Regions from separate parts of the Sessilibacter sp. MAH1 genome, predicted to be linked through region 2. Evidence: predicted binding sites of a transcription regulator. Region 2 holds the regulator's gene; each other region holds the start of a gene.

Region 1 (2,279 bases), on a different contig from region 2:
TATTGGGTAACGACTTTCGTCAATAAAAACACGAATAACCTTATGGTCAGCTAAAAAATATTAACGATTGCCGGTAAACCAACGTACATCGTGAGAGTATTGATCAACAAGATTGGCAACATCTAAAACCAAGACAAATAACGCCATTCTCACCAAAATACCGTTATCGGTTTGGCGGAAAATAGCAAGATTAGGATTTTGGTTAAGATCGTTATCGAGCTCGTTTGCCTCCATTCGAGAATCGCGTGGCAACGGATGCATAATGACGGTATTAGGCTCGCAAAATTGCGTGTAGATGGCCTGATTTAAACGAAAACGGCCTCGATAAAGATCGGCCTCATCTTTACTGGTAAAGCGCTCTTCTTGAATGCGTGTTGAATAGACGATATCAACACTCTTGATGCTTTCCGATAATTCTTCGGTGATGGTGACCTTGTGGCCGCACTCACGCAGCATCTCAACAATGGGCTCAGGCATGGCTAATTCCTTGGGTGCAACCAACACCAAGGTAACGTTCTTGTAGAGCGTTAATAATTTTGCCAAAGAGTGTACGGTTCTACCAAACTTCAAATCACCAATCATGGCAATGCGCAAACCGTCAATCTGCCGACCCTTGCCATCGAGTTCACGACGAATGGTGTACAAGTCTAAAAGCGCTTGGGTCGGATGCTCGTTGGGGCCATCACCGCCATTGATGACCGGAACCCGGCTGGCTTGGGCAAACTCTTCCACAGAGCCGGCTTGAGGATGGCGCATACAAATAACATCGCTGTAACCAGAAAGCACACGCGCGGTATCGTATAAAGACTCGCCCTTGGCGATAGCCGAAGTCTCAAAGCCGGTGGTTTCTCGTACACTGCCACCTAAAAGGTTAAACGCACAACCAAAGCTCACGCGCGTTCGCGTGCTTGGCTCGAAAAACATATTGCCCAAAATCGCGCCTTCTAGGACACGAGTAGCCTTTTTACGCGCCGCGTAAGGAGCCATGGTGTCGGCAACGTCAAAAATACGATCAATAGATTCACGATCAAACTGAGAAATAGAAAGAATATGGCTTCCCGTGAGATTCACAGCAACTCCTCAAAACTTTTAGAAATTTTACGCTAAGCTTTATTCGATAAAGGAACAAGCCGCAGCGCGAATTTTAACGCGGATTAGGATTGGATTGCTCAACTTCTCGTAATGAAAACGATCTTTTCTAGCGATTGCGATCAAGATTGAGATAAACAACCCATCCAATATCAACAAAAATATCAACTTAGCCAACTTGGCAGTAAACAAATTCACGGCAATGCCGATACAAGAACTGTTGCCCAGTGCACAGTCAATTCGTGGGGCACCAGTGATTGTTAACGTGTAAAGAAGGATAGTTCGTGGCCATCCAAACGCCTAACTCTTTAATTAAGTTTTGCAGTGCCGAGACAGCGGATAAAATCCTCGCCACGCACTCGCTTCGCTGGAATGCCCCACATTTATTCAACGATACGTGCGAGCTTGATTACCATAGCCAATTGCGTTTCAGCCATAGCGAGCTGTTGGATGCATTGACCAAAAAAGCGTTGCGGCTGATCTTCCAATCCGATACTCCAGTCGGCGAAGGTCAAGTCTTACAAGCCATTCGACGCTGGCGGGCTGAGCAGAGATTCAGTGACGAGGAAGAAGCCGCTGGTGTGATTAAAGGGCTGCTCGCGCAAGTGGTTGAAGCCAGACGGGAATCACTAGCAAAGCAGGTAAAACAATGGCGCAACTACGCCTTACGTGTTCGCATCTGCTCACTTCATGCTCGTATCGATAGCCTAAATTGCTGGCGCTACTACGCCGATAATCATCAAGGTGTTGCCCTGCGATTTTCCTGCGCCGAAAACAGCTCCCTAAGCGACGCCACCAGAGTCAATTACACTGATGTTCGACCGGAAATCAGCACATTAGAAGAGCAAATGCTCGATATTATCGGCTCGAAAAAACGTGTCGAGTTGTCTACGGATTCCTTTCGAGCCAAATTACTGATGAAACCCAAACAATTTGCCGCGGAACAAGAATGGCGATGTTTTCGATTGATGCCCAATACGACTGAGAACCTTGAAAAAGCTAAAGATGAAGGTTGGAGTTCTGTTAAATTTATACCCAGCGAACTTACCGAGATTTATTTCGGCGCGCAAACCAACGAAGCTTTTAAACAGAAACTGATACAAAATGCGATAAAATTAAATCGCAAAATTCGTATTTTCGAATCGAATTTGCACAGAAGCAAATTTCAACTGCAATTTACTCGACTAGAA
Region 2 (2,279 bases):
TTTCATATTTTTATCCAATGTAACCTCCATAGGCCCTGGTCGAGGGAAACCGATTCAATACAAAGTCTAGTAGCAGTTTGTGCGGTATCCAGTTTTTTAAGGATAGCGATTACCAATATTCGGGTATTGATCAACCGCGGACATAATCTGTAGGGTTTAATGAAATCAAATACCTAAATCTTGTACAAAAAAAGCGTAATAACACTCAATCTGAATTTTTACTAAATAAATCTCTTTTCAATAAAAACCCGATTGTTAAAATAAATTAGAATAAAGAAGCTCTGATTAACCTCGGCCTAGTCACCGCACCAGGTGCATTGATAACCGCGACACGATAAGCAATTGAAATGATAAAGAAATTACACATTACATTTTCAATTTCGTTCTTCAGTAAAAATTGCGACCGGGTTAATCAGAGATTCCTAAATATTCCTAGCTATAAATGTCACGCTCGTTCTATAAAACTGTTTCTATAGGATAGTTTCGGCTTTAAACGACTTTTTTTTAGAATAAAGCAAAAAAATTATCTTAATTATTCACAAGATTGGGAAAGCTACAAAATATTTAATTTGAATGGGATTTTGTTCAAGAAAAAAAGTCACGGTAAATTTGGCAAAAAATTAGAGGGGTCTGTCGTTATTCAGAATTGCCATTGAATAAAAGAGATTCGCAGAGAACCATGAAAGGCACAAACGGGTCACTATCTTTTGTCAGCGATTTAATTTAACCGAATAAATCGTTACTTATTTTTATGAATTCGTAATTATCACTCCGAAATTACCCAATCTTGAAGACGACCACGTAAACGCAGTGCAGCCTGACTGTGAATTTGACTGACTCGCGATTCACTTACGCCTAATATCTGCCCAATTTCTTTAAGATTCAACTCTTCATCGTAATATAGCGCTAAAACCAGCTGTTCGCGCTCTGGCAGCGATTTAATCGCCTCGGCCAAGCATTTACGCAGATTATCTTTTTGCAGGCCTACAAATGGACTGAGATTACCATCGCTGGCACTGTCGTGCTCAATACGGCTGTCGTCTTCGCCTACGGCCTCTTCATAACTGAACAAGCGTGTACTGGTGCTATCTTGCAAAATCGCGTGATATTCTTCTAAGCTCACTTCCAATTCGTCGGCCACTTCTTTATCAGTCGCATCGCGGCCTGTGCGTGCTTCAATTTGCGCAATGGCGTCTTGAACGCGTCTGGCATTACGATGCACCGAACGCGGCGCCCAATCACCTCTGCGCATTTCATCCACAATGGCGCCACGAATGCGAATTCCTGCGTAGGTTTCAAAACTCGCACCCTTACTGGCATCGTATTTTTGCGATGCTTCAATTAAGCCAATCATTCCAGCTTGAATTAAATCTTCAACTTGCACACTCGCCGGCATTCTCATCATCATGTGATGGGCAATACGTTTTACCAAACTCGCATACTGTTCTATGTCGATCGCCGGTTGAAGTTGCGCTTGATCATACATTGCTAATCCGTCCACAGCAGCCATAGTTAAACCTCCACATGTGCAGTATGCAAAAGCCGTTCAACGAAAAACTCCAAGTGCCCTCTTGGGCCACTTGGCAGCGGCCAACTTATAACTTTTTGAGCAATACCTTTAATTGCCTGGGAAGCACGACTGCGTGGCAGAGCGGTCATTAACGGCGTTTGCTTTTGTACGGCTTTACGTACGCTTTCATCAAAAGGAATATGGCCGAGATACTGTAATGTGACATCTAAAAAGCGATCACATACGGTTTGTAATTTATTAAACAGGTTTTGCCCTTCGTTAACGGTGCGCGTCATATTAGCAACCACCCGAAAACGCGATTGTTGATATTCACTGTTAAGTAACTTAATTAACGCGTAGGCATCGGTAATGGATGAAGGCTCATCACACACGACAACAATGACTTCGTTGGACGCATTTACAAAGCTGACAACCGTATCTGAAATTCCCGCTGCGGTATCGATAACCAAAATATCCAATTGCTGATCAAGCGTATTAAATGCATTAATTAATGCGGCATGTTGCTGGGCGCTTAATTGCGTCATGTTTTGAACACCGGATGAGGCCGGAACAATTTTTATTCCTCCAGGGCCGGTCAACAAAATATCTTGCAGATCACATACGCCATTTAATACATCCGCTATGTTGTGCTTAGCTCTCAAACCCAACAGCACATCTACATTAGCCAATCCTAAATCAGCATCGAGCAATACCACTCGTCTTTGCATTTCGGCCAAGGCAATGCTCAAATTCACTGAAAGGTTGGTTT
Region 3 (2,279 bases), on a different contig from region 2:
GCGATGTGTGGTTGTGAACTGATTTTCCCTGGGCGGTGTAGGCGGTAGGGGTCGATGATTTTCCAAACAACATTTCTTCAACGCGACGAGCACGCTGTTTTCTATAACCAATTAATCGTCCATTAATTAAATTAAGTCGTCTACAGACAAGAATATGTTGCTCCACCTTCTGCCAGAGGCTAGTTAAATCGGCGTGTTCTGCCAAAATACTATCCCAGATTTTCTCACTTTTGGCTCGGCTTAGTGTCTGATCATGATGTGCAGATTGAGACGGTATTTTATCTCTATTTTCTAGAATCCATTGGTCGCGTATTTTGGCGTTGTTTTCGAGTTGATTGATGAATATTTGTTTTTGCTCTACAACGGTGTTGAGCTCTTCTATAATTTTTTGATCTCTATCGGTCAACAATTGATTTTCAGCGTCTAATAATCTCGCCAAATTTAAGGCACTGTTTAACTCTTCTAAGATATGTTGTTTTAATTGTTCATAGTTAATTTCTAAAGTGCCAACCAGATTCATACTGAGCTCCGTTAAATAAACGCTGTAACGTTGACTTACAATAACAAAAGAATAGTCGAAAATTTGCCGTTTTCGTGTTTAAAACGTTACTTTGCAAATAGGTTGCCAAGGCTAATTAGAAATAGAAAATCGCGAGAAATATAACTAACCAACGTACAAAATTAAATTTTTAACGAAAATCGTTCAAACAAAGTACAATTATTCGAAGTAGATGGGATATTCATTATTGAAATGAAAATTTTTTGGAATATTTTGAATAGTTTACACGGTAGATTTAGGAAGTTATTTAGATACATACGGCAATAGGTATCATAAATATTGCGCAAATAATCGATATTCAAAAACAGAATACAATTTAAATACGGCGCTTAAGTAACGAACGTTATTAGCGATATCTATTGTGTATTTGTTAACCCAGAGAGCAATAGACTAATGACGTTAAAGACTGCGTATACAAAGTTAAATACCATCTATAACGCGGTCTGGATTTTAGTCGATTAATACATCGAACTTAATTGGATTTACTGAGTAACGGTATATTTCGATAATTTGCTTTCTGCTTCAAGAGTAGCTCAATATTTCTATAAAGAGTGACTCAGTAAATGTTAAAACAGGTCGTCTTGCTCTAATAATCGATTAGCGATGGATTCTGCATCTATATTAAAAGAACCTTCATTAATAGCCGCCCGTATTTGATCGACACGCTCTTGATTCACGTCGCTAGTAGCAGCAATTGAGTTTTCAATCTGCGAGAGTCTGTTAGCCTGTGGGCTGAGCGTAACGTCTGAAGTAGGGCCTGTGGTGGTATTCGCTCGACCTTGTTGAACAGTTTCAGCTCTAGAATTTGTTTCTAAGCGAGTATTCTCAGAACTGTTTCTCTGCACGTTATTGCTGTTTGAGTTTAGATTGGCATTGTTACCAATAGAGTTAATGGCCATTATCGTTTGCTCGTTGTTTATGTATGAGTTACTGAGGTTAACCCAGATAATTTGATCATGTACTTGGTTTCGGCCAAGTCTTGATAACCTTTAATGGTTTTTTAAATTTTTTCTTTTAGTGTTGGTCTTTAGGGGCATGTGACTAACTCATCCGTGAATTAGTCAGATGACAGAAATTGAAACTGTGATCTCCAATTTCTTCACAATTTCAATCACTTACAGCTCTTTAAATTGGCAACACATCCTTGTGTGCGGGAAACTCTGGGTTAATCTGAGTTTCCTTGAGTTTTATTCTGGATAACTTTCTGTTATAGCGGCTATTTTGTTTAAACGAGCTCGATTTTTGGGGTTTCTATGTTTGGCTGATTGAGTCTCGCTGTGTAATAGGGTCTATCTTTATGATTCTTAACGATTTTTTTTGTGATTCTTTAAGACTAATCATTGTTTTTAAGTCTTAAAGGTTGATATACACATCGCCATTTGATTGCACTGTACCCGAGACAATACGATCACTTCGGTTATTTTTTACACGAATAATCTCCCCAATACGCCCATCCGATAAGGCCGTACCTGTTGTTTCAACAGAGATTACAGATGATGTAGCCATCAGATTAACAATTTGTCCGCGTTTGATAACTTGCGGCATATCCAATAGGGCATCTCTAACAATGTCACCACTTTTGATGTTTCTCTTTAATTCTTTACCTATCACAGGGGTAATCTCTTTGTAATAGCTTTCTCTGATATCACTGATGTCAACCAAATCTATTTTTAAATCGCTTTCTTGAATTAATTTTCCTTTGGAGAGATGATCACTAAAT

The links. Region 2 encodes FliA, which starts transcription of late flagellar genes. Its sites were predicted from a motif close to TAAAGTTATNNNNNNNNCGGCCGATANCC; they were not measured.
Region 1: ACYQ28_RS04370 (DUF2971 domain-containing protein) is a predicted target of FliA. The motif match lies at 1,275-1,303, and genes of this name have one in related genera.
Region 3: flgM (flagellar biosynthesis anti-sigma factor FlgM) is a predicted target of FliA. The motif match lies at 1,523-1,551, and genes of this name have one in related genera.

Annotation. Positions count from the first base shown of each region.
Region 1 is NZ_BAAGIC010000003.1:210,976-213,254, reverse strand. Features, by position in the region: gene ACYQ28_RS04375 (aspartate carbamoyltransferase) at 61-1,071, opposite strand; gene ACYQ28_RS04370 (DUF2971 domain-containing protein) at 1,374-2,279, shown strand, end outside.
Region 2 is NZ_BAAGIC010000011.1:53,298-55,576, reverse strand. Features, by position in the region: gene cheY (chemotaxis response regulator CheY) at 1-18, opposite strand, end outside; gene ACYQ28_RS12035 (RNA polymerase sigma factor FliA) at 767-1,510, opposite strand; gene ACYQ28_RS12030 (MinD/ParA family protein) at 1,513-2,279, opposite strand, start outside.
Region 3 is NZ_BAAGIC010000002.1:320,372-322,650, forward strand. Features, by position in the region: gene ACYQ28_RS03315 (flagella synthesis protein FlgN) at 1-520, opposite strand, end outside; gene flgM (flagellar biosynthesis anti-sigma factor FlgM) at 1,126-1,458, opposite strand; gene flgA (flagellar basal body P-ring formation chaperone FlgA) at 1,913-2,279, opposite strand, start outside.